2 regions of the Stenotrophomonas acidaminiphila genome follow, and region 2 is predicted to be linked to the other one. Evidence: predicted binding sites of a transcription regulator. Region 2 holds the regulator's gene; the other holds the start of a gene.
What was found. The regulator FliA, encoded in region 2, starts transcription of late flagellar genes. The targets are predictions, from matches to a motif close to TAAAGTTTNNCNNNCNNNGGCCGATAA.

Region 1: F0P95_RS09360 (GGDEF domain-containing protein) is a predicted target of FliA. The motif match lies at 6,412-6,438, and genes of this name have one in related genera.

What each region holds. Positions count from the first base shown of each region.
Region 1 covers NZ_CP043567.1:2,065,525-2,081,331, reverse strand. Annotated here, with positions in the region: gene F0P95_RS09395 (heavy metal translocating P-type ATPase) at 1-2,335, shown strand, start outside; gene ccoS (cbb3-type cytochrome oxidase assembly protein CcoS) at 2,335-2,535, shown strand; gene F0P95_RS09385 (sulfite exporter TauE/SafE family protein) at 2,538-3,269, shown strand; gene F0P95_RS09380 (hypothetical protein) at 3,270-3,521, opposite strand; gene F0P95_RS09375 (cation diffusion facilitator family transporter) at 3,591-4,541, opposite strand; gene dsbG (thiol:disulfide interchange protein DsbG) at 4,644-5,444, opposite strand; gene F0P95_RS09365 (TlpA disulfide reductase family protein) at 5,473-6,276, opposite strand; gene F0P95_RS09360 (GGDEF domain-containing protein) at 6,473-7,906, shown strand; gene F0P95_RS09355 (metallophosphoesterase) at 7,974-9,095, shown strand; gene F0P95_RS09350 (DcaP family trimeric outer membrane transporter) at 9,434-10,855, shown strand; gene adiC (arginine/agmatine antiporter) at 10,929-12,278, shown strand; gene F0P95_RS09340 (Orn/Lys/Arg family decarboxylase) at 12,310-14,598, shown strand; gene F0P95_RS09335 (cation diffusion facilitator family transporter) at 14,645-15,550, shown strand; gene mutS (DNA mismatch repair protein MutS) at 15,791-15,807, shown strand, end outside.
Region 2 covers NZ_CP043567.1:2,678,469-2,694,275, forward strand. Annotated here, with positions in the region: gene flhB (flagellar biosynthesis protein FlhB) at 1-673, shown strand, start outside; gene flhA (flagellar biosynthesis protein FlhA) at 670-2,778, shown strand; gene flhF (flagellar biosynthesis GTPase FlhF) at 2,942-4,648, shown strand; gene F0P95_RS12265 (MinD/ParA family protein) at 4,635-5,519, shown strand; gene F0P95_RS12270 (RNA polymerase sigma factor FliA) at 5,516-6,262, shown strand; gene cheY (chemotaxis response regulator CheY) at 6,276-6,668, shown strand; gene F0P95_RS12280 (protein phosphatase CheZ) at 6,668-7,291, shown strand; gene F0P95_RS12285 (chemotaxis protein CheA) at 7,296-9,290, shown strand; gene F0P95_RS12290 (flagellar motor protein) at 9,413-10,153, shown strand; gene motD (flagellar motor protein MotD) at 10,157-11,110, shown strand; gene F0P95_RS12300 (ParA family protein) at 11,110-11,892, shown strand; gene F0P95_RS17830 (chemotaxis protein CheW) at 12,372-12,725, shown strand; gene F0P95_RS12310 (STAS domain-containing protein) at 12,875-13,183, shown strand; gene F0P95_RS12315 (response regulator) at 13,180-13,545, shown strand; gene F0P95_RS12320 (chemotaxis protein CheA) at 13,588-15,579, shown strand.

The sequences.
Region 1 (15,807 bases), 610 kb from region 2:
GGCGCTGGGCGGCAGCACGCATGCGTTCTGCTGCCATGGCTGCGCCGCCGCCGCCGAGTGGATCGCCAGCGCCGACCTGGACGGGTATTACCGGCTGCGCAGCGCCAATGCCGCGCGCGTGGGCGAAGCGCTGCCCGACCTGGCGGTCTGGGACCGCGCCGACGTGCAGGCCGAGCACAGCCGTGCGATCGATGGCGGCCGCGAGATCACCCTGCTGACCGACGGCATGCGCTGCGCCGCCTGCGCCTGGCTGATCGATCGCGCGCTGGCGCGCGAACCGGGCGTGATCGACTGCGGCGCCAATGCCGTCACCGGCCGCATCCGCATCGCCTGGGACCCGGCGCGCACCGCGCTGTCGGCACCGCTGCAGCGGCTGGCGATGCTCGGCTACCGTCCGTACCTGGCCGGCAGCGAGGCCGCCGAACGGCAGCGCACCGGCGAACGCCGGCGCTGGCTGCTGCGGCTGGGCATCGCCGGCCTGGGCATGCTGCAGGCGATGATGCTGGCCGAAGCCCTGTACCTGGATTTCAACAGCACCATGCCGGTGCCCACGCGCGATTTTTTCCGCTGGCTGACATTCCTGCTGTGCACGCCGGTGGTGTTCTACTCCGGCTGGCCATTCCTGTCCGGGGCGATGCGCGAACTGCGCGAGCGCCGCCTGGGCATGGACGTGCTGATCGCCAGTTCCACCCTGCTCGCCTACCTGGCCAGCCTGGTGGAGACCATCCGTGGCGGGCCGCATGTGTGGTACGACGCGGCGGTGATGTTCGTGTTCCTGCTGCTGGCCGCGCGCATGCTCGAACAGCGCGCGCGCTCGGTGGCCAGCGCCCAGGTCGACGCGCTGGCGCGCGCACGCCCGGCCTTCGCCACCCGCGAACGGGCCGACGGCCAGCGCGAAGCGGTGCCGCTGGCGGCGCTGAGCGTCGGCGACGTGGCCTGCGTGGCGGCCGGCGAAGCGGTACCGGCCGATGGCGTGCTGCTCGGCGACGGCGACGACGAGGCCTGGTTCGAAGAGGCGCTGCTGACCGGCGAATCGGCGCCGGTACGCAAGCAGCCCGGCGAGCCGGTCTATGCCGGCACCGTCTGCCGTGAACGCCCGGCACGGCTGCGCGTCACCCTCACCGGCACCTCCACGCGCCTGTCGCAGCTGGCGCGGCTGGTCGAACAGGCCCAGGCGCACCGGCCGGCGCTGGCCCGCCTGGCCGACCGCATCGGCAGCCGCTTCGTGCTGGCGCTGCTGCCGGTGGCGCTGGTCGTGTTCGCCGGCTGGTGGCACTACCAGCCCGAACGCGCGCTGGAAGTCACCCTCGCCCTGCTGGTGATCAGCTGCCCCTGCGCGCTGTCGCTGTCGGTGCCGGCGGCACTGGCCACCGCGCACGGCGCGCTGGCCCGCATCGGCCTGCTGGCGGTGCGCGCGGACGCGATGGACACGCTGGCGCGCGCCACCGACATCGTGTTCGACAAGACCGGCACGCTCAGCGACGGCCGCCCGGTGCTGGCCGCCACCCAGGTGCTGGACCCCGCGCTGGATACGGCCGGCGCGCTGGATATCGCCGCGGCCCTGGAGCGCGACAGCGGCCATCCGCTGGCCGCCGCCTTCACCCGCGGTGACGCTGCCACCCTCGGCGCGGCACGGGTCGAGGCGGTTCCCGGGCGCGGCGTGCAGGGGGTGGTCGATGGCCGCCACTGGCGCCTGGGCCGGGCCGACTTCGCCGCCGCGCGCCAGGATGATGGCGCCCTGTGGCTGGGCGACGGCCAGCGCGCCGCCGCCCGCTTCGTGCTGGAAGAGCGCGCCCGCGACGACGCCGCGCAGGCGCTGGCCGCGCTGCGCGCGCAGGGCCTGCGCGTGCACCTGGCCAGCGGCGACGGCGAGGCGGCGGTGCGGCGCATGGCCGCGACACTGGGGCTGGACGATGCGCACGCGCGGCAGTCTCCGGAAGACAAGCTGGCGCTGGTGCGGCGCCTGCAGGCCGGAGGCCGGGTGGTGGCGATGGTCGGCGACGGCCTCAACGACGCACCGGTGCTGGCGGGCGCCGACGTCTCCATCGCCATGGGCGAAGGCGCCTCGCTGGCGCACCGCGCCGCCGACCTGGTCACCACCGGCGGCGGCCTGCGCCGGATTCCGGCCGCGATCACGCTGGCACGTGCCACCCAGCGCATCATCCGCCAGAATCTGGCCTGGGCCACCGGCTACAACCTGCTGGCGCTGCCTTTGGCTGCGGCCGGCTGGGTCACGCCGTGGCTGGCAGCGCTGGGCATGGCGCTGTCGTCGCTGATCGTGACCCTCAACGCCCTGCGCCTGGCGCGGCTCAAGACACCCATGGAGGCACCCTGATGGCCATCCTGCTGATGCTGATCCCGATCAGCCTGATCCTGCTGGGGCTGGCCGTGGCCGCCTTCGTCTGGGCGGTCAAGCGCGGCCAGTTCGATGATCTCGACACCCCGGCGCTGGACATCCTCGAGGACAACGACCGACCCGCGCCGCCGGCCGGCGACACCCACGCCCGCGCCGCCGACCCGGGCGGTCGCGACTGAACGTGTTGCCACTGGACATCCCGGTCCTGACCGCCGCGTTCGTAGCCGGCCTGCTCGGCGGGCTGCACTGCGCGGTGATGTGCGGCGGCATCGCCACCGGCTTCCCGGCGATGGCCCCGGGCCGCGCCCTGGGCGTCGCCTGGCAGGCCAATCTCGGCCGCGTCACCGGCTACACCGTGGCCGGCGCGCTGGCCGGTGGACTGGGGGGCGGCATCCTGCGGCTGGCGCGCAGCGACACCCTGGCGCTGGGCGTGCGCGTCGCCGCCGGCCTCGCCCTGGTCCTGCTGGCACTGCGCCTGCTCGGGCGCGGCGGCCGCCTGGACCTGCTGGCCCGCCCCGGCCAGCAGCTGTGGCAATGGCTGCGGCCCCTGCACCGGCACCTGCTGCCGGCGGACCGCGCGTGGCGCCGCCTGGCGCTGGGCGCGCTGTGGGGCTGGATGCCCTGCGGCCTGAGCCTGAGCCTGCTGAGCGTGGCCTGGCTGCAGGCCAACGCACTCGGTGGCGCGCTGGTGATGGCCGTGTTTGGCCTGGCCACCCTGCCGGTGATGGTGCCGCTGACTTGGTCCGGTGCGCGCATGGGCCGCGGGCTGCAGCGCCCGGGCCTGCGCGTGGCGCTGGCCGGCTTCATCCTCGCCGCCGGCCTGCTGACCATCGCCGCCCCGTGGCTGATGCAGGTGCCGGCGCTGCATGGCGTGCTCAGCGCGCTGGGCTGCCAGCCGCTGCAATCCCGCTGATCAATCCACCGCCGAACTGCCGGCCGTGGCCATGAACGACGGCAGCCGGCCCTTCAGCGCGACATGGCCGAACAGGCATGCGGCATACAGTGCGCCGGGCAGGGACACCGGCAGCCAGTAATCGAATGGTATGTGGCCGATGGCAACGTGATGCAACCGATACGCCATCGCCGCCACGCCCATCAGTGCCAGCGCGGCACAGAGCGAACGCAGCACCAGGCGCGAATCGACGATTTCCTGCGCGGTTCCCATGCACGGCCGCCGCTGCCCGGTGCCCTGTCGCCAGGATACGACACCTCCGCGGCCTGCCGGCAATGCCGCTCAATGGCTGTGATCGTGGCCGTCGTGCCCGCCATCGTCGTGCGCGCCCTGCCGCGCGTGCACCGTGCAGGCATCGCCGCAATGGTCGGCCTCCACCTGCAGGGTCACGTGGTCGATGCCGAAGCGCTCGTGCAGCATGGCAGCCAGCGCGCGCCGCAGCGTGTCCGCGTCCTGGCCGGTGGCCATCGTCACCACGTGCGCGGTCAACGCCGGCGTGCTCGAACCCAGCGCCCAGACATGCAGGTCATGGATGCCGGTGACGCCGGCATGGCCGCGCAGCGCCTGCTCCACGTCGGCCAGCGCGATGCCCTTGGGCACGCCTTCGAGCAGCACGTTCAGCGCGTCGCGCAGCAGCACCCAGGTGCGCGGCAGCACCCACAGGCCGATCAGCACGGCGAGGATCGGATCGACCAGGGTCCAGCCGGTGAAGCGGATGACCAGCGCGGCGAGGATCACCGCCACCGAGCCCAGCATGTCGCTCCACACTTCCAGGTAGGCGCCCTTGACGTTCAGGCTCTCGCCGCTGCCGGCACTGAGCAGGCGCATGGCGATCAGGTTCACCAGCAGGCCGAAGCAGGCCACCCACAGCATGCCGGTGGAAGCGACGGCCTGTGGCTCGCGGAAGCGGCCCACGGCCTCCCACAGGATGTACAGGCCGACCGCGAACAGCAGGCCGCCGTTGGCCAGCGCGCCCAGCGCTTCCAGCCGCGCATAGCCATAGGTGCGGCGCGCATCGGCCGGGCGCCGGCTGAGCCGCACCGCGGTCAGCGCGATCACCAGCGCCAGTGCGTCGGTGGCCATGTGCGCGGCATCGGACAACAGCGCCAGGCTGTTGGTCATGAACGCGCCGACCACCTCCACCACCAGGTAGGACGAGGTCAGCGCCAGCGCCCACCACAGGGGCTTTTCGTGGCGTATCTCGCTGGGGACGTGGTTGTGGTCGTGGCTCATGGCGGGCTCCGTGCAGGACGCCGCCAGCTTAGTCAGCCCGGTGCGGCGGAGACTATTACATCGCCGCCGGCCACCACCCCGCTCTGAGCGCGAGTGCCGCGATCAACGCGGCCCCAGCACCGCCTGCAGGTCGTCGCCCTGCGGCAGGCCCGAACGTGTCTGCACGCTGCCGTCGGCATCCTTGAACACGATGCCCGGCGTGCCCTGGAACCCGAGCTCCAGCATCGCCAGTTCGTTGTCGCGCAGCTTGGCCTCGATCTCGGCCGGCACCTTGGCCAGGCCCTTGATGCCGCCGCGGGAAAAATCGCGCTCGTTCTGCTGCAGCGCCTGCTCCGGCGACGCCGCACCGAGGATCGCCGCGGCCTTGTTGGCGCTGTCCTCGCGGATCACCCCCACCAGGATCTGCCGGATCTGCACCTTGCCCGACTCCACCCACGGCCGTGCGGCTTCCCAGAAGCGATTGCAGTACGGGCAGTTGGGGTCGCTGAAGGCATACACGATGCGCGGCGCGTCGGCCTTGCCATCGGCCACCCAGTGGCTGGCCTCGACCCGCTGCCACAGCCTGGCGCCCATCGGCCCGGACACCAGCTCCTTGAGCTTGGCCGCACCGACGTCTTCGCCCTTGGCATTGACCAGGGTGCCGACGATCGCATGCTGCCCGTCGCTGGACACGTACACCGCCAGCGGACGCTGCCCGGCGACGCCGGCGTAGCCGGTCAATCCCACCGGCGTGTCGAACGTGCCCATGAACTCCACGCCCTGCCCGCGCAGGGTCTTGACCACCTCCGGCTCGGCGGCGGCGGTGCTGGCGGCCGGCGGCGCGGCGCCGCCATCGCGGGCGCAGGCGGCCGGCGCCAGCATTGAGGCCGAAAGCAACAGCAGGAGGGGACGGGAACGGGTCATCGCATATCTCGCAGGAGGAATCGGGAAGTCATTGCAGCTCGCGCAGGCGCATTTCCAGCGTGGCCCGCGACAGCTCGCCCATGTGCGCGCGGCGCAGCCGGCCGTCGGCGTCGAAGAACAGCGTGGTCGGCAGCGCGCGCGCACCGGTCAGGCGCATCAGCTCCGACTCCGGATCCAGCAGAATGTTCCCCGGCGCCAGCATTTCAGCGCGCAGGTAGCCGGCAACCTCGCTGGCGTCCTCACCCTGGTTGGCGAACACGAAGGCCACCTGCGGGTGCTCCGCCTGCGCGCGCGCCAGGGTGGGCATCTCGCGCCGGCACGGACCGCACCAGCTCGCCCACAGGTTCACCACCAGTGGCTTTCCAGCGTGGGCGGACAGCGGCACCGCGCTGCCCTGCATGTCGCTCAACACGATGTCGGGCAGGACGATGGTCGAGCGCTGCACCGCGAACAGCGCCAGGCTGCCGACCAGCCAGAACGCGGCGCCCGCGGCCAACCCGAGCAATACCGGTCTGCGCGGTGCCTGGCGCCGGGTCCGCCACAGCGCGTAGGCCGACGCCACGGCCACGCCGGCCCAAACCGAATACCCGCCATCGCCCAGGCGGATGATCGACAGCGGCTGCGGCAGGTAGTCCGCCGCGTGCCACAGCACGTGCGCCACGCGCGCACCCAGGACGCCGAGCAGGAACGCGTCGAGCACCACCGCGCCGGCGCGGCGGCGTGCGCCATCGGCGGCACTGGCCATCCCGCGCGCGAACAACCAGGCGATCAGGGCCGCGACCAGACCCAGCACCGCCATCAACGGAAACGGCCCGGCGCTGATCACGGACATGGCGCAACGCCACGCGGCAGGCCAACCTGAACGGGGATGGACCGGATCATGTGCCGCCGCGGCAGACGCGCCGGCGGAAAAACAGGGGGAAAAACGCTGGATGACACGTTGGCATGGACCGTTGCAGATAAGCCCTCAAACAGTAGCGGCTACGGCCGATAATGTCTCTTCGCCCCGCCACGTCCCCACCATCACCATGCCCAACACCCCCTCTGCCCGCGCCGACCACGACGACAACAGCCTTGCCGCCGACTGGCGCAGGAACCTGGTCGAGGCCGGTCCCGAAGCCACGCAGGTGCTGGCGGCGCTGGCGGAAACGGATGCGGCGGCGATGGCGGTGCATTTCTACCAGGTGATGCTGGGCGACCCGCGCGCCTCGCGCCTGCTGTCGCACGAGCAGGTGCGCACGCGCCTGCAGCCGGCGATGCAACGCTGGGTGAACGGCCTGCTGCGCGCCACTCCGGACGACGTCGAGGGGCTGATCGCCGCGCAGCGCGTGATCGGCGACGTCCACGCCCGCGTCGGCATCCCCGTGGACCTGGTGACCCGCGGCACCCGCGTGCTCAAGCAGCGCCTGTTCCAGTCCATCGCCGCGTTGGCGGGCCACGGCCAGGTCGCGCACGCAGCCGTGGCCAGCCTCACCGCCTCGTTCGACATCGCGCTGGAAGGCATGACCCTGGCCTATTCCAACGCGCGCGAACGCTCTTCGCGTACCGATGCCGCCTATCGCCTGTTCTCGCTGGTGCAGAACGTGGGCACCGAGCGCGAGCGCCAGCGCGCGTTGCTGCTGGACTGGGAAAACACCCTGCTCTATGCCCTGGCGAGCCAGTGCGACACCGCCGGCTTCCCGTCGCTGGCAGGCTCGGAATTCGGGCTGTGGTTCACCCACAAGGGCGTGCCCAGCTTCGGCGAGAGCGCCGAAACCCGGCAGATCTGCGAACTCATCGGCGAGATCGACAGCACCCTGCAGCAGACCCTGCGCGGCGAGAACGATGCGCGCGTGCGCGCCACCCAGCTGCAGGACATCCGCGGCCGCGTCAGCCAGGTCCGCAGCCTGCTGGGCATGCTGTTCGAACGCATCGGCGAACTCGACGCCGGTTGCGACACGCTGACCAACCTGCTCAACCGGCGTTTCCTGCCGACCGTGCTGCGCCGCGAAATCGAACTGGCGGCCAAATCGCAAAGCAGCTTCGCGGTGCTGCTGCTGGACCTGGACCATTTCAAGACGATCAACGACGAACACGGCCACGAAGTGGGCGACCGCGCCCTGCAGCACGTGGCCACCATCCTCGGCCAGTTCACCCGCGGCAGCGACTATGTCTTCCGCTATGGCGGCGAGGAGTTCGTGGTGGTCCTGGTGGCGGTGGACGAGCCGCAGGCCCTGGTGATCGCCAACAGCCTGTGCCGGCGCGTGGCCGAATCGCCGGTGGCGCTGGCCAACGGCGGCGGGCTGGGCATCACCACCAGCATCGGCGTGGCCGTGCATGACGGCCATCCGGACTACGAGCGGGTCATGGCCCGCGCCGACGCGGCGATGTACCAGGCCAAGAAGCGTGGCCGCAACCGCGTGGTGCTGGCCGATGGCTCGCTGCCCGAGGCGCCGGGACGGATCGCGTTGCAGCGCAGCTGAGCCGGCACCGGCCATCGCATGCTGGGCACGTGGCATGATCGGACCGCCACCGCCACAGGAAAGCCCGATGCCGACTTGCCGTCCGTCGTTCCGCCGCATGCTCCTGGCCTGCTTCGTGCTGTTCGCCAGCACCTCCGTGCTGGCCGCCACGCCGGTCGCCGAACCCGCGCATGTCGATGCCGACGGTCCTTACGTGTTCCGGGAGGACGGCCACCTGCGCGCCCGCTGGATCTGCGATGACGCGGTCCAGGAGCAGGCCTGGGACGACGCGCAGGCGACGGTCGCGGCGCGCTGCGGTTATCCGCACCCGGTCGCCGTGGCGCCGCCGCTGCCGGTGGCCACGGCGGTACTGCCGCCGGCCGCGCGCATCGTCGCGGTGTCCGATATCCACGGCCAGTACGGCCTGCTGGTGAAACTGCTGCGCGCCAACGGCGTCATCGACGAACAGGACCGCTGGACCCTGGGCCGCGACACCCTGGTGATCGCCGGCGACGTGTTCGACCGCGGCCCGCAGGTCACCGAGGTGTTCTGGCTGCTGTACGGCCTGCAGCAGCAGGCCGCGGCGGCCGGCGGCGCGGTGCACTTCGTGCTCGGCAACCACGAGACCATGGTGCTGTACGACGACCTGCGCTACGTCAACCCCAAGTACCTGCGCAGCGCGCAGCTGCTCGGCCGCAGCTATCCGCAGCTGTATGGCGCCGACTCGGTGATCGGGCAATGGCTGCGCACCCGCCCGGTGCTGCTGCGCGTCGGCGACACGCTGTTCCTGCACGGCGGCATCTCGCCCGAGGCGCTGCAGCTGGCGCTGGACCCGGCCGCCACCAATGCCGCCTACCAGGCATCGCTCGGCCGCCCCAAGGCCGAGGTCAAGGCCGATCCGGCCACTGCGCCGCTGTACGACGGCAAGACCAGCCCGATCTGGTACCGCGGCTACTTCGACGGGCGCCTGGATACCGCCGGCGTGCACAACCTGCTCGACCAGCTGGGCCTGGCGCGCATCGTCGTCGGCCATACCTCGATGCCGCACGTGAGCACATTCCACGGCGGTCGCGTCATCGCCATCGACAGCAGCATCAAGAAGGGCGAGAACGGCGAACTGCTGTTCATCGAGAACGGGAAACTCAGCCGCGGCCTGCTCGACGGCTCCCGGGTCGCACTGGCCGAAGGGACCCTCGACGCCGGCGACTGACCCGGCGCGCGCCTGCCGGCGCCGCCATCGCTCCTCTGCGGAAGCCGGCAACCGGCCGCTTCGCACCGCTTGCGCGCCTTGTCCCGCCGCGGTACCGCGTGCGTTGTCGCTGAACGCGCGGGTTGCGCGTGACTCGCGTTCCAGAACCGCGTGCCCCCCGGCAGGTTTCACACCCCCGTCATGAAACCCACGCCAGCTTGACCATGCGGGGACGTCGCCGGACATCGGGAACCGCCGGTCGACCCCCATGACATACAGAAGCCGCGCACGGGCGAGCGCCCGTCGCGACGTGGTGTTTGCAGAGCTTGGGACAGGCGATGAAACCACGAGCACTCGCGATGCTGCCGTTGTTGCTGGCCCCGGAAGCCGCCCTCGCGCAGGACTCCGTCAGCGCACTGAGGCAGGAAATCAGCCAGGCCCAGGCGCACCTGCAGGCCCTGACCGCGCGCCTGGACGCGCTGGAACGCGGGCAGGGCAACGCACCGCCCCCCGCGCCCAGCGCCGTCCCTGCAAGCAGTGCCCCCGGCGCACCGGCGACGACAGCCGTGACGCCGCCCCGGCCGGCGCCCGCCCCCGCACAGGCCGCGGTCGCCGCGGCGCCCATCCTGCCTCCCCGGGATTCGGTCGCCGACCCATCCACCGCGGCATCGCGCCCGGACAGCGCGGCCTCGCCCACCGACCCGGAACTCAAGGGCTTCTTCGCCATCCCCGACACCCAGACCCTGATCCGCCTGGGCGGCTACGCCAAACTCGACGCCATCGCCGACAACCATGCCGCCGGCGACAACGCGCAGTTCATCCCCTCGTCCATCCCCGTCGGCGGGCCGCACCGCGATGTCGCGCACTTCGGCATGCATGCCAGGCAGACGCGCTTCAGTTTCGAGGCCCGCCGGCCGACCACCCACGGCGCGCTGCGCTTCTACCTGGAGAACGACTTCTTCGGCGGCAGCGACGGCTACGGGTTCCGCCTGCGCCATGCCTACGGGCAGCTGGGCAACACCTATGCCGGTTACGGCTACTCCACGTTCATGGACGCCGATTCGCTGCCGGACACGCTGGATTTCGCCGGCCCCGGTGCCGCCGGCTACCTGCTGGTGGCCGGCATCCACCACAGCTTCGCGCTCGGCAAGGGCAACACGCTGACCCTCGCCGCCGAGGATCCCGATTCACAGCTGGCCGCAGCCGGCGCCACCGACATCAGCACCGAACGCTTCCCCGACATCAGCCTGGTCGCGCGCATGGAGCGCGAATGGGGCCACCTGCAGCTGGGCGCCGTGGCGCGCAGCCTGGGCTACGACGGCGACGGGCGCGACGACCGCAGTTTCGGTGGCGGGCTGCAGCTCAGCGGCTCCTACAGCATCGCCGAACGCGACCTGCTGCTGTTCGGGCTGGTCGGCGGCAAGGGCATCGCCCGCTATACCGCCGACCTCACCGGCTCGGGGCTGGACGCGGCGATCGACGCCGACGGCCGGCTCAGGGCGTTGCCGCTGCATGGCGGCTTCTTCGGCTACACCCACTACTGGTCGGACATGTGGCGCTCGAACCTGGTCTACGGCCGCCTGTACCTGGGCGATGCCGGAGCGTTGGCGGGCGATGCCTTCCGCCGCAGCCAGTACGCCGCATTGAACCTGATCTGGAGCCCGGTGCCGTCGTGGACCATGGGCATGGAAGTGCTCTACGGCCAGCAGCGGCTGCAGGACGGCCGCAGCGCCGACACCCTGCGCGTGCAGGGCAGCCTGCAGTACAGCTTCATCAAATAGCCCGCGCCCGCTGCGAGCGCCCGCACCGTTTCCACTGGAATCACATCGGCATACCCGTTGAAAGGAGGAACCCATGGCAGGCCAGAAGAAGATCGGCGTGGTCGGAGCAACCTTCCTGGTTGCCGGCAACATGATGGGCTCGGGCGTGTTCCTGCTGCCCTCCAGCCTGGCCAAGATCGGCACCGCCTCGATCTGGGGCTGGCTGGTCACCACCGCCGGCGCGCTGCTGCTGGCGTTCGTGTTCGCCAAACTCGGCAAGCTCGCACCAAAGGCCGGTGGCCCCTACGCATACGCGCGCGACTGGTTCGGCCCGTACATGGGCTTCCAGACCAACACCATCTACTGGTTCGCCAACTGGATCGGCAACGTGGCCATCCCGATCGCGGCGGTGGGCTACTTCAGCTACTTCTTCCCGATCCTGTCCGACCCCCTGCCCCGCTGCATCGCGGTGCTGCTGCTGGTGTGGGCGCTGAGCATGGCCAACGTGGTCGGCCCGGCCTTCGTCAGCCGCGTGCAGACGGTCACCACCAGCTTCGCGCTGGTGCCGATCCTGGGCATCGCGATCTTCGGCTGGTTCTTTTTCGACCCGGCCATCTTCAAGGGCGCGTACAACGTCTCGGGCCAGTCCAACTTCAGCGCGGTGTCCAGCGCCGCGGCGTTGACGCTGTGGGCGTTCATCGGCGTGGAATCGGCCTCGGTGACCGCCGGCGTGGTCGAGAACCCGGAGAAGAACGTGGCCCGCGCCACCCTGGCCGGCGTGTTCCTGGCCGCCATCGCCTACATCGCGAGTTCCTCGGTGATCATGGGCATGGTGCCCAACGCGCAGCTGCAGGTATCCGACGCCCCCTTCGCACTGGCGGCGGCCAATGCGGTCGGCGGCTGGGGCGGCGCGCTGGTGAGCCTGTGCGCGTTCCTGGGGGCGGCCGGCTCGCTGGGTGGCTGGATCCTGCTGACCGCGCAGAGCGCCAAGGCCGCGGCCGACGACGGCCTGTTCCCCGGCGTCTTCAGCCGCACCAACAAGGATGACGTGCCGGTCAAGGGCGTGGTGATCGTCGCGGTGCTGATGACCCTGGCGGTGCTGATCACCGCCACCTCGAAAACCGCGTCGGCGCAGTTCGACGTCATCACCTCCGCGGCCGTGGTGCTGACCCTGCTGCCCTACATCTATTCCTGCGTGGCCTGCTACTTCGTGGTGGAGCGCTCGCACACGCTGGTGCATACCGGCGCGTTCTGGGTGCTGACCAGCATCACGGTGGTGTATTGCCTGTGGGCCATCTTCGGCTCGTCCGGCCCGATCGTGCAGTACGCCTTCCTGTTCGTGCTGTTCATCACCGTGTTCTACCCCTTCTTCAGCGACGAACGGCGCAAGCAGCGGCTTGCCCGGCTCACGCCCGCCGGCACGCCGACTGCCGGGTCCAACTGAACGCACCCGCCTGCTAGACAAGGAAACCGCCATGTATTTCAAGTCCCTGGACTATCCCGTCATCATCATCGACGCGGACTACGACTCGCCGCGCATCAACGGCATCCTGATCCGCGCCCTGGCCGAGGAACTGCGCGGCAGCGACCAGCGCGTGCTGGCCGGCCTGACCCTGGACGACGCCCGCGCCGGCGCGCGCACCTACGTGGCCGCGTCGGCAGTGCTGATCTCCATCGACGGCACCGAGGAGAACGACGAACAGTTCCTGCAGCTGCTGGCATTCCTGAGCGAACAGAGCAAGCGCCGCGCCGACCTGCCGGTGTTCCTGTACGGCGATCGCCGCACCATCGAAAAGGTGCCGAGCAAGCTGCTCCGGTACGTGCATGGCTACATCTTCCTGTTCGAGGACACCAAGAGCTTCATCGCCCGCCAGGTGATGCGCGCGGCCGACGACTACATGGCCCGGCTGCTGCCGCCGTTCTTCAAGGCGCTGATCCACCATGCCGCCGAGTCCAACTACTCCTGGCATACCCCGGGCCATGCCGGCGGCGTGGCCTTCACCAAATCGCCGGTGGGCCGTGCGCTGCACCAGTTCTACGGCGAGAACACGCTGCGCAGCGACCTGTCGATCTCGGTACCGGAGCTGGGCTCGCTGCTGGACCACACCGGTCCGATCCGCGCGGCCGAGGCCGAGGCCGCGCGCAACTTCGGTGCAGACCACACCTTCTTCGTCACCAACGGCACCTCCACCGCCAACAAGATCGTCTGGCACGGCACCGTGGCCCGCGGCGACATCGTGTTCGTGGACCGCAACTGCCACAAGTCGCTGCTGCATTCGCTGATCATGACCGGCGGCATCCCGGTGTATTTCACCCCCAGCCGCAACGCCCACGGCATCATCGGGCCGATCAGCCTGGACCAGTTCTCCGGCGAGGCGATGCAGCGGATGATCCAGGCCAACCCGCTGGCCAGCCACGCCGCCCGGCCCGGAGCGCGGCCGCGCATCGCGGTGGTCACCAATTCGACCTACGACGGGCTCTGCTACAACGCCGAGAAGATCGCCGACAACCTCGGCACCGCGGTCGACTTCCTGCACTTCGACGAAGCCTGGTATGGCTACGCCGCGTTCCACCCGTTCTACGAGAACCACTACGGCATGGCCAAGGGCAAGCCGCGCGAGCAGGACGCGATCATCTTCACCACCCAGTCCACGCACAAGCTGCTGGCCGCGTTTTCGCAGGCATCCATGATCCACGTGCGCAACGCCGCCACGCGCGAGCTGGACGCGGAGCGGTTCAACGAATCGTTCATGATGCACACCTCCACCAGCCCGCACTACGGCATCATCGCCTCCTGCGACGTCGCCTCGAAGATGATGGAAGGCGAAGCCGGCCAGTCGCTGGTGCAGGAGATGCACGACGAGGCGGTGGCGTTCCGCCGCGCGATGCTGCATGTCAGCCACGACCTGGGACGCGACGACTGGTGGTTCAAGGTGTGGCAGCCCGACGGCGTGGAGCGTGCGCTGGGGCGGGAGGACGCCCCCCGGCCGATGGCCACCTCGCGCCCGGACTGGTACCTGCGCCCGGACGCGCACTGGCATGGCTTCGGCAACCTGGCCGACGATTACGTACTGATCGACCCGGTCAAGGTCACCCTGCTCACCCCGGGCCTGTCCATGGATGGCGAGATGGGCCGGCGCGGCATCCCCGCCGCGGTGCTGAGCAAGTTCCTGTGGACGCGCGGCATCACCGTGGAGAAGACCAACCTGTACTCGGTGCTGTTCCTGTTCTCGATGGGCGTCACCAAGGGCAAGTGGAGCACGCTGGTCACCGAGCTGCTCGCGTTCAAGGCGCTCTACGACGCCAATGCGGCGCTGGACCACGCGCTGCCCGGCCTGGTCCAGGACCATCCGGCCGCCTACGCCGGCTGGGGCCTGCGCGACCTGTGCGAAGCGCTGCACGACTTCAACCGCGAGTTCCGCGTGGCCGGGGTGATGCGCGAGATGTACGTGGACCTGCCCGAACCGGTCATGACCCCGGCGCAGGCGTACGACCACCTGGTGCGCGGCGAGATCGAGCGCGTCGACATCGACCACATCAGCGGCCGCATCGCCGGCACCATGCTGGTGCCGTATCCACCGGGCATCCCGACCATCATGCCCGGCGAGCGCTTCGGCGCGCAGGACGAGCCGATCATCCAGTCGCTGCGCATCGCCCGCGAGCAGAACGCGCGCTTCCCCGGCTTCGAGTCCGACGTGCACGGCCTGATCATCGATGACAGCGGCGCGCAGCCCGGCTATAAGGTGGAGGTATTGAAACCGTGAGCCCGGCATGGGACCGGGCGTGCCGCAACCGCCAGCCGACAGCCCGATGACCGGTACCCGACAGGAACAACGCGTACTGCAGCGCTCGATCGCGGCCACCGTGCTGGTCGCCGCGATCGGCTTCTTCGGCGGCCTGCTGGCGCGCTCGCAGGCGATCCTGTTCGACGGCGTCTACAGCCTGGTCGATGTCGCGCTCACCCTGGTCGCGCTGGCGGTGCTGCGGCTGATGGCCAGCGAGCGGAGTCCACGCTTCCAGTACGGGTTCTGGCACCTGGAGCCGATGGTCGAGGCGCTGGGCGGGGCGATCCTGAGCCTCGCCTGCATCTACGCACTGGCCAATGCCGTCATCGGCTTCAGCGATGGCGGCCACGAACCCCGGCTCGGCCCCGGCCTGACCTGGGCCGCGCTGCTGGCGGCGGTCGACCTGGTCATGGCGGTGTGGATCGGACGCCATGCGCGCCGGCTGCAGTCCGGCCTGCTGGCGCTCGATGCCCGCGCCTGGCTGCTGACCGGGCTGATGAGCCTGGCGGTGGTCCTGTCCTTCCTCATTGCCCTGGCCCTGCGCGGTGGCGCGCATGCGCACTGGATCCCCTACATCGACCCGCTGGTGCTGGCCGGCATCAGCCTGGCGGCGCTGCCGGTGCCGCTGCGCGCGGCATGGAAGGCCGCGCGCGAGGTGCTGCAGGTAGCCCCGGACGACCTGGACCGGCAGGTACGCGAGGTCATGCGGCAGTTCGTCGCCGAACACGGCTTCGAGGGCTTCACCAGCCATGTCGCCAAGATCGGCCGGATGCAGTTCATCGAGATCCACGTGCTCACCCGGCCCGATGCGCGGTTGGGCAGCATCGGCGATGTCGACCGCCTGCGCGACACCATCGCCAACCGCCTGGATGCGCGTTCGGGCCGTTTCTGGCTGACCATCGACTTCACCTCCGACCCGGCCTGGACCTGAGCGTCTTCGCAGCATGTGCGGCCGGCCGGTGCAACGCCACGCACGGCATCGCGCGGCGTCCGCCTTCCCGGCCGCACCGGCGCGGCCACGGCACACCGGATCGACACCGGCGGTGCCGCTCGCCACGCCCACTCCGTCCCCGCCATGCCCAGCCACTACAATGGCCGCCTGATGGCAGCCCTGCCCGGCTGCCGAAGTGGAATGCACGTGACCGAAAAGAAGCCCGAACACACCCCGTTGATGAAGCAGTTCTTCGC
Region 2 (15,807 bases):
CATGCTGTTCGTCGGCAGCGCCGCCGGGCTGTGCATCTGGCACGGCTTCGACGCCCTGCGCACGCTGCCGCAGATGCCGCTGGAACGGGCGGTGCTCGACGGCCTGGGCTTCACCCTGCGGCTGCTGCTGGCCACGGCCGGGGCGCTGCTGCTGCTGGCCGCGATCGATGCGCCGTACCAGCACTGGAACTGGCTGCGCAAGCTGAAGATGACCCGCGACGAGGTCCGCCGCGAGATGAAGGAAAGCGAGGGCAGCCCCGAGGTCAAGGGCCGCATCCGCCAGATGCAGATGCAGCTCTCGCAGCGGCGGATGATGGAGGCCGTTCCCGGTGCCGACGTGGTCGTGGTCAACCCGACCCACTATGCGGTGGCGCTCAAGTACGAGGCCGGGCGCATGAACGCGCCGACCGTGGTGGCCCGCGGCGTGGACGAGCTGGCCCTGCGGATCCGCCAGGTCGCCGACGGCAACCGCGTGGCCATCGTCTCGGCACCGCCGTTGGCACGCGCCTTGTATAGGGAAAGCCAACTCGGCAAGGAAATCCCCGTGAGACTGTATTCGGCCGTCGCCCAGATCCTGTCCTACGTCTACCAGCTGCGCACCTGGCGCGGCGGGCCGATGCCGCAGCAGCCGGCCATCGACATCGACGAGTTCGGCAAGGGGGCCCGCCCATGAGCGCCCAGCCCATGCCCGCCACCGCGCGCCGCCTGCTCGATGCGATCCGCCAGGGGTTCGGCGCGCCGCTGATCGTGCTGGCGCTGCTGGCGATGGTGGTGGTGCCGCTGGCCGCACCGGTGCTGGACGCGCTGTTCACCTTCAACATCGCCATTTCGCTGATGGTGCTGCTGGCGGTGGTGTACGTGAAGCGGCCGCTGGACTTCACCATCTTCCCGATCGTGCTGCTGGTCACCACCATGCTGCGGCTGGCGCTGAACGTGGCCTCCACCCGCGTCATCCTGCTCAACGGCCAGAATGGCCACGAGGCCGCGGGCAAGGTCATCGCCTCGTTCGGCGAGTTCGTGATCGGCGGCAACTACGCGGTCGGCATCGTGGTGTTCGCGATCCTGACCATCATCAACTTCGTGGTCATCACCAAGGGCGCCGGACGCGTGTCGGAAGTGACCGCGCGCTTCATCCTCGACGCCATGCCCGGCAAGCAGATGGCGATCGACGCCGACCTCAACGCCGGCCTGCTGACCCGCGAGGAAGCCAAGGCGCGGCGCGAGGAAGTGCGCGAGGAAGCCGACTTCTACGGTGCGATGGACGGCGCCAGCAAGTTCATCCGCGGCGACGCCATCGCCGGCATCCTGATCCTGTTCATCAACCTGCTCGGCGGCCTGGCGGTGGGCGTGCTCCAGCACGGCATGCCGTTCGCCGACGCAGCCTCCACCTACACCCTGCTGTCCATCGGCGACGGCCTGGTGGCGCAGCTGCCGGCGCTGCTGGTGTCCAGCGCGGTGGCGATGCTGGTGACGCGCGCCTCGCGCGCCCAGGACATGAGCCAGGCCATGATGGGCCAGGTATTCGGCCAGTACCGGGCGCTGGCCATCGCCGCGGCCATCATCGGCCTGGTCGGGCTGGTCCCGGGCATGCCCAACCTGGCGTTCCTGGTGCTGGCGTCGATCCTCGGCTTCCTGGCCTGGAAACTGTGGAAGCGCGACACGGCTGCCGCAGCGGCCGCCAGCGCCGAGGCCGGCGCGGCCGCCGCCGGCGAGATCCCCGGCCTGCTCGGCGCGCAGCCGGCGCCGACCGCCGAACTGAGCTGGGACGAACTGCGCCCGGTCGACCCGCTGGGGCTGGAGGTCGGTTACCGGCTGATCCCGCTGGTGGACAAGGCCCAGGGCGGCGAACTGATGGCACGCATCAAGGGCGTGCGCCGCAAGCTCACCCAGGACGTGGGCTTCCTGATCCCGTCGGTGCACATCCGCGACAACCTCGAGCTGGCGCCCACCACCTACCGGGTGCTGATCCACGGCGTGCCGGTCGCCAGCGCCGAGATCCATCCCGACCGCGAGCTGGCACTGGACCCCGGCAGCGCGATGGGCCAGTTGGACGGCATTCCCGGCAAGGACCCGGCCTTCGGCCTGGACGCCACCTGGATCCAGCCGCACCAGCGCGCCCATGCCGAGTCGCTGGGCTACACCGTGGTCGACCCGGCCACGGTGGTCGCCACCCACCTGTCGCACCTGATCCGCGAGCACGCGCCGGAACTGCTGGGCCACGAGGAAGTGCAGCAGCTGCTGGCGACCCTGGCCAAGAGCGCGCCCAAGCTGGTCGAGGACCTGACCCCCAAGGCGCTGCCGATCTCGGTGGTGGCGCGGGTGCTGCAGAACCTGCTGATCGAGCGCATTCCGATCCGGCAGCTGCGCAAGATCGCCGAGGCGCTGGTCGAGAACGCCCCGCTCAGCCAGGACCCGACCGCGCTGACCGTGGCGGTGCGCAACGCGCTGGGCCGGTTCATCGTGCAGGAGATCGCCGGCATGTCGCCGGAACTGCCGGTGTTCACCCTGAACCCGCAACTGGAACGGGTCTTGCAGGAATCCACGCAGGGCAACGGTGCCGCGCTGGAACCCGGTCTCGCCGAGCGCCTCCACCAGAGTCTTGCCGAATGTGTCGGCAAGCAGGAGGCGCGGAACGAGCCGGCCGTGGTGCTGGTACCGGGCCCGGTCCGCGCCGCCCTCGCGCGGATGGTCCGCCACAGCGTCCCCTCGCTGTCGGTGCTGGCCTACAGCGAGGTACCGGAAGACAAGCGCCTGAAGCTGGTCGGCACGATCAGCTGAGGACAGCCTGGAAACCGGCGGCGGCGCAGGACGACGTCAAAGAACGGACACCTAGCCGGCCACCGCCACACACGAAGGACGAGGAGCACGCACCGCCATGCACGACACCGCCAACGCCACTGCTCCCGCGTCGCACCCGCACACGAATTCCCGGTACTCCAGCATGAAGATCAAACGTTTCGTCGCCGCCGACATGCGCACCGCCATGAACCTGGTGCGCAAGGAACATGGCCCCGACGCCGTCATCCTGTCCAATCGCCGGATCGAGGAAGGCGTCGAGATCGTGGCGGCCGCCCACTACGACGAAAGCGTCGTGCAGCGCGCCCTGGAAGCCGCCCGCCCGGCACCGCCGCCGGCGCCCAAGCCGCGCAGCGCCGCCGAGGCGATCATCGCCGCGGTGACCCGCCGCAAGACCCCGGAACCGGAACCGGTGGTGGCCACCGCCTCGGCCGTTGCCGCCCTCGCCCGCTCGGCGGTCGGCGCCACCGGCCGCTCCATCGACAGCAGCGTCGAGCTGGCCCCGGGCAGCCGCTTTTCCTCGCTGCTCAAGCCGCAGCCCGCCCACGCCCCTGCCCCCGCCGTCGCACGCCAGCCCGCGCTGCCGGAACAGATCTTCGCGACCTTCCCGGCGGTGCCGGACGATACGCCGGTAGTGCCGGCATTCCGCCCGGAGGGCTTCGCCGTCGCCGCACCGGCAGTGGCGCCCGCCGCCGGCAACCGCGCCCACTTCGCGATCGATCCGCCACCGGAGGCACCGGCCCGGCAGGTGGCCGCGGCGGCCACACGGATCGAGGCGGCCATCGTCCCGCCCGCCATGCCGGATGCCGTCGCACCGGCACTGCCGGCCGAACCGGCAGCGCCCGTCGCCTCCCCGGCCGCAGCCACCGTCAATGTTCCGGCGCCGGCCGTGGACACCGCCGTCGCCGCGCCCGTGCTGAGCGTGGTGGCCGCGGCGCCGCGCGACGACCGCCAGCTGGCCGAGCTGCGCCAGGAAGTGGCCGGCATGCGCCAGCTGATCGAGCGCGAAATGAACCGCTTCACCGACGAACGCCTGCGCGGCAGCCCGGTGCGCGCCAACGCCCTGGACCTGATGGACGAGTACGGCTTCGACGCCGGCCTGGCCCGCGACGTGGCGGTACAGATGCCGGCCGATATCGACCCGGCACGCGCCCGCGGGCTGATGCTGGGGCTGATCTCCAAGAAACTGCCGATCGCCCCGGTCGACCCGATCGAGGCCGGCGGGGTCATCGCCCTGGTCGGCCCGACCGGCGCCGGCAAGACCACCACCATCGCAAAGCTGGCCTCGCGCTTCGCCGAAGCCCACGCCGCCCGCGACGTGGCCCTGGTCACCACCGACACCCAGCGCATCGGCGCCCGCGAGCAGCTGTACGGCTTCGGCCGCCAGCTCGGCATCGCCGTGCACGAAGCCAGCAGCGGCACCAACCTCAACCAGCTGCTGGAGCGCCTGGCCGACTACAAGCTGGTGCTGATCGACACCGCCGGACTGGGCCAGCGCGACCGCGCCCTGACCGCGCAGCTGCAGTGGCTGCGCGCCGCCGGCCAGATCCGCACCCTGCTGGTGCTGCCGGCCAACACCAGCTTCCAGGACATGGACGAGGTGGTGCGCCGCTTCGGCGCGGCCAACCCGCAGGGCCTGGTACTGACCAAGCTGGACGAGACCGGCCGCTTCGGCTCGGCCCTTTCGGTGGCCGTGGACCATCGCCTGCCGATCACCTGGGTGACCGACGGACAGGACGTGCCGGAAGACCTGCACCGCGCCTCGGCGGCCAATCTGGTGCTTCGCCTTGAAGATTTGCGCCGCGCGGCCGATATGCCCTGCAACCCGGAGTTGAACCATGCCGTCGCGTGAGTACGCCAAGCTGACCAATGCCTTCCCGCTGTCGGCCACCCGCCGCCAGCCCGCGGGCCCCGTGCGCACCATCGCGGTGACCGGCGGCAAGGGCGGCGTGGGCAAGACCAACGTCTCGGCCAACCTGGCCGTGGCGCTGGCCGGCATGGGCAAGCGCACGCTGCTGCTGGACGCCGACCTCGGCCTGGCCAACATCGACGTCATCCTCGGCCTGCAGCCCAAGCACACCCTGGCCGACCTGGTCGCCGGGCGCTGCACGCTGGAGGACGTCATCATCGAAGGCCCCGACGGCCTGCTGGTGGTGCCGGCCGCGTCCGGCCGCCGGCACATGGCCGAACTGCAGCCGGCCGAGCACGTCGGCCTGGTCAACGTGTTCTCCGAGCTGGAACGCGACCTGGACGTGATGATCATCGACACCGCCGCCGGCATCACCGACAGCGTGTTGACCTTCTGCCAGGCCGCGCAGGACACCGTGGTGGTGGTCTGCGACGAGCCGGCCTCGATCACCGACGCCTACGCGCTGATCAAGGTGCTCTCGCGCGAGCGCGGGGTCGACCGGATCCAGGTCGTGGCCAACATGGCCCGCGACCCCAACGAAGGCCGCATGCTGTACGAGAAGCTGGTGCGGGTGTGCGAGAAGTTCCTGACCGACGTCTCGCTCAACTACCTGGGCTGCGTGCCGCAGGACGACTGGCTGCGCCTGTCGGTGCAGCGCCAGCAGCCGGTGGTCAAGCTGTACCCGTCGGCGCCGGCGGCGCTGGCGCTGCAGGAGATCGCCCGCCGCACCGCCCGCTGGCAGGCGCCGACCGAGCCGCGCGGCGGCGTCGAGTTCTTCCTGGAGCGCATCATCCAGCGCGGGGTGGCGACATGAACCCGGCCGCCCATTACCGCGAAGTCCAGCGCGCCAGCGCCAACGACTGCATCGCCCGCCATTCGGACCTGGTGCGGCGCATCGCCCACCACCTGGCGGCGCGCCTGCCGGCCAGCGTCGAGATCGACGACCTGATCCAGGCCGGCATGATGGGCCTGATCGAAGCCTCGCGCAGCTACGACGCCGAACAGGGCGCCTCGTTCGAGACCTACGCCTCGATCCGCATCCGCGGCTCGATGATCGACGAGATCCGCCGTGGCGACTGGGTGCCGCGCTCGGTGCATCGCCGCGCCCGCGATGCCGCCGCCACCATCCGCCGCATCGAACAGAGCACCGGCCGCGCCGCCAGCGCGACCGAGGTGGCGCAGGCCATGGACATGCCGCTGCCCGAGTACATGCGGCTGATCGAGGACGCCGCGCGCGGCCAGGTGCTGAGCCTGGAATCGCGGATCGAGGACCAGGGCGAGCTGGACACGCCGGCCACCGGCGGCCCGACCCCGCAGCAGGTGCTCGAGCGCAGCCAGTTCGGCGAGGAACTGGGCAAGGCCATCGGCCAGCTGCCCGAGCGCGAACAGCTGGTGCTGTCGCTGTACTACGAGCAGGAGCTGAACCTGAAGGAGATCGGCGCGGTGCTCGGGGTCAGCGAGTCGCGCGTGTGCCAGATCCACGGCCAGGCCATGCTGCGGCTGCGTGGCCGGCTGAAGATTTTCGAGGCGGCCGACGCCGGCCTCGTCGAACCATGAAGAGGAACACCTTTTGAACAAGAACATGCGGATCCTGATCGTCGACGACTTCTCGACCATGCGGCGCATCGTCAAGAACCTGCTGGGCGACCTGGGCTTCACCAACACCGCCGAAGCCGAGGACGGGCATGCCGCGCTGGCGCTGTTGAACAGCCAGCCGTTCGATTTCGTGATCACCGACTGGAACATGCCGGTGATGACCGGCATCGAACTGCTCAAGGCGATCCGCGCCGATGCCAGGCTCAAGACCCTGCCGGTGCTGATGGTCACCGCCGAGGCCAAGCGCGAGCAGATCATCGAGGCCGCGCAGTGCGGCGTGAACGGCTACATCATCAAGCCGTTCACCGCGCAGACCCTGGAAGAGAAGCTGGGCAAGATCTTCGAGCGGCTGGCAGCGAGCGCCTGATGACCATGTCCAGCGGAACTCCGAGCGAGAAATCGGTCCTGGTGCAGCACCTGCAGGACGCGCTGGCAGCGCTGGAAGGCGGCGACGAGAACGGCTGGCGCCGTGAAATCGACGCGCTGGCCGCGCTGCGCACGCAGCCGATGATGGCCGGGCTGGGGCGCCTTGCGCGCGAGCTGGGCCAGGCCCTGGGCGAGCTGCCGACGGTCCCCACCGAGGCCGGCGAGCTGGACGATGCCTGCGCGCGCCTGGACCACGTGGTGGAGATGACCGAAAAAGCGACCCACCGCACCCTGGACCTGGCCGAGCAGTGCCGCGAGCTGGTCAGCGGGCTGCGCGAGGGCAGCGTGCCGGCGATCGAACACGAGCAGGCGCTGGAGCGCATCCGCCACAACCTCACCGAGATCGCCCTGACCCAGAGCTACCAGGACCTGACCGGCCAGATCATCCGCCGCGTGGTCGGCATCGTGCGCCGCGTGCACGAGGGTTTCGGCGCGCTCGGCCTGCCGCCACCGGAAGACGAGGCGCGCGGTCGCGGCCTCGCCGGCCCGGCGCTGGAAGGCATCGACCGCCACGCCGTCAGCCAGAACGACGCCGACGACCTGCTCTCCAACCTGGGGCTGTGATGCCATGAGCGCCTTCGCCGACGACATCGCCGCCGATTTCATCATCGAGGCCCAGGAAATCCTGGATCGCCTCGGCGAACAGCTGGTCGCCCTGGAGCAGTCGCCCCAGGACAACGACCAGCTCAACGCGGTGTTCCGCGGCTTCCACACGCTCAAGGGCGGCGCCGGCTTCCTCGGCATCAACGCCATGGTCGAGCTGTGCCACGCCGCCGAGGAAACCCTGGGCATGGCGCGCTCGGGCAAGGCGGTACTGCAGGCGCACCACTTCGACGCCGCGCAGCAGTCGCTGGACTGGCTGCAGGCGATGCTCGACGCGGTGTCGGCCGGCACCGATCCGCAGCACGCGCCGCCGTCGCTGATCGCGCTGTTCGACGTCGATGCGACCCCGGCCCCCGCGGCGCCGGTCGCGGCGGCCGCGCCGGTCGCGGCGCCGGCCGGCGACCTGATCACCGAAGACGAATTCGAGAACCTGCTCGACCAGCTGCACGGCGGCGCCGCTCCCGGCACCCGCCCGGCAGCGGCCAGCACCGCGCCAGCCGCCAGCCGCACGGGCGGCGACCTGATCACCGAGGACGAGTTCGAGAGCCTGCTCGACCAGCTGCATGGCGGCGCCGCCCCCGGCACCCGCCCCGTCGCGGCCACCGCCCGCCCGGCCGCACCGGCCCGGGGCGGCGACGACCTGATCAGCGAGGACGAATTCGAGGCCCTGCTCGACACCCTGCATGCCGGCGCCGCTCCCGGCGCCCGTACACTGCCGGCCGCCGCAGCCGCCGTGCCCCCGGCACCGGCTCCGGCCGCCCCGGCACGCGCGGCCCCCCCGGTACCGGCCGCGGCCAAGGCTGCGGTCGAGCCGGAACAGACCGTGCGCGTGGACACCAAGCGCCTGGATGCCATCGTCAACCTGATCGGCGAACTGGTGCTCTCGCGCAACCGGCTCAAGACCCTGCGCGCACGGCTGAAGGACGAAGAACTCGACCGGGCCGTGTCCACCCTGGACATCGCCACCGCGCGCCTGCAGTCGGCGGTGATGCGCACCCGCATGCAGCCGGTCGGCAAGGTGTTCTCGCGCTTTCCCAAGGTCGCCCGCGACGTCGCCCGCAGCCTGAAGAAGGAAGTGGACCTGGAACTGATCGGCGCCGAGACCGAACTCGACCGCAACCTGGTCGAGGCGCTGGCCGATCCGCTGGTGCACCTGGTCCGCAACGCCATCGACCATGGCGTGGAAATGCCCGACCTGCGCGAAGCGCAGGGCAAGCCGCGCATGGGCCGGGTGCGGCTGTCGGCGCAGCAGGAAGGCGACTACGTCAGCATCGAGGTGCAGGACGACGGCGCCGGCATCGATCCCGAGCGGCTGCGCGCCAAGGCCCGCGAGAAGGGCCTGCTGGACCCGGAGGCGGCGGCACGGCTGAGCAGCGAGGAATGCCTGCACCTGGTGTTCCTGCCCGGCTTCTCGACCAAGCAGCAGGTCACCGATATTTCCGGCCGCGGCGTCGGCATGGACGTGGTGCAGTCGCGCATCCGCGAACTGAGCGGGCAGATCCAGATCCAGTCGGAACTGGGCCGCGGCAGCCGCTTCCTGATCCGCGTGCCGCTGACCCTGGCGATCCTGCCGACCCTGCTGGTGCAGGCCGGCGAGGACATCTACGCGCTGCCGCTGGCACGGGTGATGGAAGTGCTGCACGCACCGCGCACCTCGCTGGGCTGGTTCGACGGCCGCGCCGTGCTTGATCGCAAGTCGCACACGCTGGCGCTGGTGGACCTGCGCCAGTGGCTGGACGTGGAACCGGCGCAGTCGACCCTGCTCACCATCGTGGTGCTGCAGATCGGCGAGGCCCGCTTCGGCCTGGTCGTGGACCAGGTGCGCGGCCGCGAGGAAGTGGTGATCAAGCCGCTGCCCAAGGCGCTGCGCGGGCTGAAGGGCTATGCCGGCGCCACCCTGATCGGCGACGGCCGCATGGCGCTGATCCTGGACGTGGACGGGCTGCGCAGCCAGGAGTAAGCCCGCCGGTCGCGCCGGTAGCGGCGCATGACCGCCGCAGCCCGCGGCCACACCCGCCCGCCGCGCCCGCGGCCGCCCCCCCACCCGTTCAAGTACCCCGCGCACGCGCCGATATTCGTTAAATGGACAGACTCAGCATCATCGGACTCTTCCTCGCACTGGCCTCGCTGGTGGGTGGCAGCATACTCAAGGGAGCCGGCCTGTCCTCGCTGTGGTCGCCGGCGGCATTCGTCATCGTCATCGTCGGCACCGTGGCGGCGATCCTGCTGCACACTTCGCCGGCGATCTTCCGCCACGCCTTCAGGATCGTGCGCTGGGTGGTGCAGCCGCCGGCCAGCGACCGCCAGGCACTGATCCGGCAGATCGTGGAGTGGAGCAACATCGCCCGCCGCCAGGGCCTGCTCGGGCTGGAGCCGCAGGTGGAAATGCAGGACGACCCGTTCCTGCGCAAGGGCCTGCAGCTGGTGGTGGACGGCGTGGAGCCCGACGCGATCCGGCACATGCTGGAAATCGAACTCAGCGGCCAGGAACACCGCGACCTGGCCGCGGCCAAGGTGTTCGAGGGCATGGGCATCTATGCCCCGACCCTGGGCATCATCGGCGCGGTGCTGGGCCTGATCGCGGTGATGAAGAACCTGGCCGACCCGAGCAAGCTCGGCCACGGCATCGCCGCCGCGTTCACCGCCACCATCTACGGCATCGCCTCGGCCAACCTGCTGTTCCTGCCGGTCGCGGCCAAGCTCAAGAGCGTGATCGCGCACAACAGCCGCGAGCGCGAGATGATCATCGAAGGACTGATCGCCATCGCCCATGGCGAGAATCCGCGCAACATCGAAACCAGCCTGGCCGGCTTCGTGGGCTGAACCATGGCACGCCGCAGGTCCCACGAAGAGCACGCCAACCACGAGGCATGGGCCATCCCCTATGCCGACCTGATGACGCTGCTGCTGGCTTTCTTCGTGGTGATGTACGCCATTTCCTCGCTCAACGAAGGCAAGTACCGGGTAATGGCCGATGCCCTGACCACCGCCTTCGGCGGCGCGCCGCGCACCATCACCCAGGTCCAGGTCGGCCACCAGCAGCTGCAGGGCGGCGGCCACGACACGCCGGCGGTGATCCGCGCCCCCAGCATGACCGGCGGCGCGGTCTCCGACCCGACCCGGCTGCCGTCGATGGCGTCGCAGATGACGCGCCCGGTATCGCTGCGCGACCGCGAGCAGCTGCAGCGCGCCGAACGCCAGCTCGGGCAGATCGCCGAGAAGCTGACCCGGGCGCTGGCGCCGCTGGTCGACCAGGGCGTGATCACCGTGCGCCGCACCGAACTGTGGATCGAGGTCGAGATCAACAGCGACATCCTGTTCGCCACCGGTTCGGCGGCACTGGACGCGCAGGCGCGGCAGACCCTGGGCAAGCTGGCCGACGTGCTGCAGGACGTGCCCAACGGCGTGCGCGTGGAAGGCCATACCGACACCATGCCGATCGCCACCGCGCAGTACCCGTCCAACTGGGAACTGTCGGCGGCACGTGCGGCCAGCGTGGTTCACCTGTTCGCCGACCACGGCGTGCAGCCGCAGCGGCTGGCGATGATGGGCTACGGCGAGTTCCGCCCGCGCGAGAGCAACGCGCAGGCCGAGGGCCGCAACCGCAACCGCCGGGTCATGGTCATCATCCTGGCCGATTCGGCCGCCAGCGCCGACGCGCTGGCCGACGGCGCGACCACGGTCGGCGCCGCACAACCCACCCGCGATGCCGCCGGCGCCGAGGCGCCCGCGCGCACGTCCGGACCGGCATTGCCGGCAGCAATAGAAGGAGTGCACTGATGCGTATCTGGGCCATTGCCAACCAGAAGGGCGGCGTCGGCAAGACCACCACGACACTGGCGCTGGGCCGCGGCCTGGCCGCGCTCGGCCAGCGCGTGCTGCTGATCGACCTCGACCCGCATGCCTCGCTGACCCGGGCCTTCGGCGTGCCGCTGGATCCGCCGCCGCCGGGTGTGCTGGAACTGTTCGCCACCCCGCCCGGCGAGATCGCCGCGCTGGCCCGCGACAGCGCCATCCCCGGACTGGACTACCTGTGCGCGCAGGCCGCGCTGGCCACCCTGGAACGGCGCAGCGCCAACCAGCCGGGCCTGGGCCTGGCCCTGCAGCACGCGCTGGCCCAGCACGGGCAGCGCCACGACTACATCCTGCTCGACTGCGCGCCGACCCTGGGCCTGCTGATGATCAACGCGCTGGCCGCCGCCGACCGCCTGATCATTCCCACCCAGGCCGAACCGCTGGCGCTGCACGGGCTGGAAGGCATGGTGCGCACCGGGCAGATGGTCGAGCGCTCGCGCGGCCGGCCGCTGCCGGTGTCGATCCTGCCGACCCTGTTCGACCGCCGTACCCGGACCGGCAACGAAACCCTCAGGCAGATGCAGGACCGGCATGGCGAGCGCGTCTGGGAAGACGCGATTCCGATCGATACCCGGATCAGCACGCCGGCCACCCTCACCGCCCCGGCGCATGACGACGCCTACCCGGGGCGCGGCCTGTCGGCCTACCGCCGCGCACTCGAATGGCTGCGTGCCGAAGACGCCGCGCAACTGGAGCGCGCGGCATGAACGGCACCGACGTGCTGGACGACTATCTGGGCGAACTATTGCTCGACGCGATGCCCGCGCCGGCACCGATACAGGTGCCGGCAGCGCCCGCCCGCGCGGCTGCGACGGCGCCGGTCGCGCCGGTCGCGCCAGATGCCGTCCCGCCGCCGCCCCTCCCAGCCACCCCCGCCCCGGCAGCGCCTGCGGCCACGGCGGCCAGCCCGGTGACGCCGGTTGTCGTGCCCGCTGTGGCAGCGCCGGTGCCGGCCCCCGCGCCTGCCCCTGCGCCGGCCCCTGCACGCAGCGCCGCCGCACCGGCGGTCGACGAAGCCGCGCCGCCGGCAGTGGCCGACGGCGACAATGTCTGGGCCGCACTGCAGGCGCAGGCACGCGAGCCACAACGGCCGCAGCGCCGGGCCAGCGAACGCACCTCGCGCTGGCTGCGCCTGCGCTGCGGCACCCAGGCCTATGCGCTGGAGCTGCTCAAGGTGCAGGAAGTGGTGCTGCCGGTACCGCTGCTGGGCCTGCGCGGCACCGCCGCCTCGATGCTCGGCATCATGAACCTGCGCGGCCAGGTGGTACCGGTGATCGACCTGGGCCTGCACCTGGGCTTCGCCGCGGTGGGCGAAGGCAGCCAGACCCGCATCGTGGTGCTCGAGGAAAAGGGCGAGGTGCTGGGCCTGCGGGTGTCCGCGGTGGAGGACGTGGCCAACCTGACCGAGTCGCAGATCGAGCCGCCCGATACCGCGCGCATCTGCCAGATCTCCAACACCCTGTTCCGCGGCGTGGCCCGCATCGGCCAGCAGCCGATGATCCTGCTCGATGCGTCCGAACTGCTGCAGTGCGAGCGCTGAAACGGCATGCCGCCCGGCGCTGAGCCCGTGCCCGGCGCAGGCCGCGTTCCGTGCGCCAGTTCACGGATTCACGCGCATTTGATCCCGCCCCTTAAAGATCGCCCAGGCACTGCCGTTAACTGGTCCAGTACCGTCTCTCCGGAGCAACGATGAGCACTGTGGCACTGGCGCAGGACCTGGGCATCGAGTCCACCAGCGACCTGAAGCAACACCTGACCCCGCACCTGGGCCAGAGCGGCGCGTTGCGCGTGGATGCCAGCCAGGTGGGCCGGGTGCATACGGCCGCCATCCAGGTGCTGTGTGCCTTCGTCCTGGCCCGCCGCCAGGCCGGCCATGCCACCGTCTTCGACGACGCTACCGACACCTTCCGCGACGCCGCGCGCCTGCTCGGCGTCCTCCAGACCCTGGGTCTGGACGCAACCCCTGACAAATCGAATTCTGTGGAGAACGTTGCATGAGCGCTCGAATCCTGGTGGTGGACGACTCGGCGTCGATGCGCCAGATGGTGGCCTTCGCCCTCACCTCGGCCGGCTTTTCCGTGGAGGAGGCCGAAGACGGCGCCATTGCCCTGGGCCGCGCCAAGGGCGCCAAGTTCAATGCGGTGGTCACCGACGTGAACATGCCCAACATGGACGGCATCGCGCTCATCCGCGAACTGCGCCAGCTGCCGGACTACAAGTTCACCCCGATGCTGATGCTGACCACCGAGTCGGCCGCCGACAAGAAGTCCGAGGGCAAGGCCGCCGGCGCGACCGGCTGGCTGGTCAAGCCGTTCAACCCGGAACAGCTGGTCGCCACCGTCCAGAAAGTCCTGGGCTGATCGCCCTCCCACCGCCCCGAACCCCGACCGGATAGCGCGCCGATGAGCATGGACCTGCAACGTTTCCACGCCACCTTCTTCGAGGAAAGCCGCGAAGGGCTGGACGCCATGGAGGCCGGGCTGCTGGCACTGGAGGACGGGCAGCAGGATCCGGAAATCATCAACTCGGTGTTCCGCGCCGCGCATTCGATCAAGGGCGGCGCCGGCACCTTCGGCTTCGAGGCCATCGCCGGCCTGACCCACGTGCTGGAGACGCTGCTGGACGAGCTGCGTGCCGGCAAGCGGGTGCTGGAAAGCGCCGCGGTCGATGCCATGCTGTCCTCGGTGGACGTGCTGCGCGCACTGCTGCGCGAGGCCGAACACGGCCAGGCCGCCGACCCGGCCGCGGTCGCCGCGGTCAAGGCGCGGCTGGAAGCGGTGCTCTCCGGCACCGCCGCCGCGCCGGTCGCGGCCCGCCAGGAACACCCCGCGGCCGAACCGGAAGGCTGGCAGATCGGCTTCGTCCCGGCGCCCTCGCTGTTCATGAGCGGCAACGATCCGCTGCGCATCATCCGCGAGCTGGAAACCCTCGGCCCGCTGCAGGTCGAGGCGCGCATGCAGCGCCTGCCCGGATTCGAGCAGATGGACCCGCTGGAAGCCTACATCGCCTGGGACCTGGGCCTGACCGGACGCATCCCGCGCAGCAAGATCGAAGATACCTTCGCCTGGGTCGTGGACGACTGCGAGCTGGACATCCAGCCGATCATCGCCCCGCCGAGCCTGGCCACCCACGCCCCGACCGCGGCACAGGAAGTGGCCGCCGAGGTCGCCACGGGCGCACGCCCGGCCGCCGCCGCGGCCACCGCGGCGGGCGCCACGCACGAGGCTGAAAGCTCGATCCGCGTCAGCGTCGACAAGGTCGATGCGCTGATCAACCTGGTCGGCGAGCTGGTCATCACCCAGGCCATGCTCAAGCAGGTCTCCGGCGGCCTGGACCCGTCGCACGCCGAACGCCTGCTGGCCGGCCTGGACCTGCTCGAACGCAATACCCGCGACCTGCAGGAAGCGGTGATCGGCGTGCGCATGCTGCCGGTGGACGCGGTGTTCCGCCGCTTCCCGCGGCTGGTGCGCGACCTGTCCTCGCGCCTGGGCAAGCAGGTCCGGCTGCGCACCATCGGCGAAGGCACCGAACTGGACAAGGGCCTGATCGAGAAGATCGCCGACCCGCTGGTACACCTGGTGCGCAACTCGATCGACCACGGCCTGGAAATGCCCGACGTACGCCGCCAGGCCGGCAAGGACGAGATGGGCACCATCACCCTGGCCGCCTCGCACCAGGGCGGGCACATCGTCATCGAGGTCAGCGACGACGGGCGCGGCCTGAACCGCGACAAGATCCTGGCCAAGGCCCACGAACGCGGCCTGGCGATTCCCGACAACCCGACCGATACCCAGGTCTGGGACCTGATCTTCCAGCCCGGCTTCTCCACCGCCGATGCGGTCACCGACCTGTCCGGCCGCGGCGTGGGCATGGACGTGGTCCGCCGCAACATCCAGGCGCTCGGCGGCGAAGTGCAGCTGGAAAGCCAGACCGGCGCCGGGACCCGGGTGCTGATCCGCCTGCCGCTGACCCTGGCCATCCTCGACGGCATGACCGTGTCGGTCGCCGGCGAGACCCTGATCCTGCCGCTGGCCTACGTGCTCGAGGCGCTGCAGCCCAAGGCCGAAGACATCCGCACCATGGCCGGCGAAGGCCGCGTGCTGCGCGTGCGCGGCGAGTACCTGCCGATCCTGTCGCTGGGCCAGTACTACGGCTACCGCCGGGACAGCCATGCCGACCCGTTGGTGGTGGTGGTCGAGGGCGACGGCCAGAAGATCGCCCTGGAAGTGGACGAACTGCTCGGCCAGCAGCAGGTCGTGGTCAAGAACATCGAGAACAACTACCGCCGCATCGGCGGCGTTTCCGGGGCCACCATCCTCGGCGATGGCCGGGTCGCGCTGATCGTCGATGTCGGCGGCCTGGTGCGCTCGCTGCGCCTGCCGCAGGCCGCCTGACCCGGCGCCCTCGCCATTCGCGGCGGGGGCCACCACCGTTTCATCCCGCACAGGCCGTGCCCACGGCAGGCACGCCGCACCGGCGCCTGCCGCCGGCATGCCCGGGCGACCCCGCTGTCGCCCGTTCCCCCGTGCAACCACTACGCGCGCCCTCCTGCCGCAGGACCGGGGGCGCCACACCGAACCCGGCCCACGCCCCGGCGTGCCGCCCCCTCGCTCCAGGACATC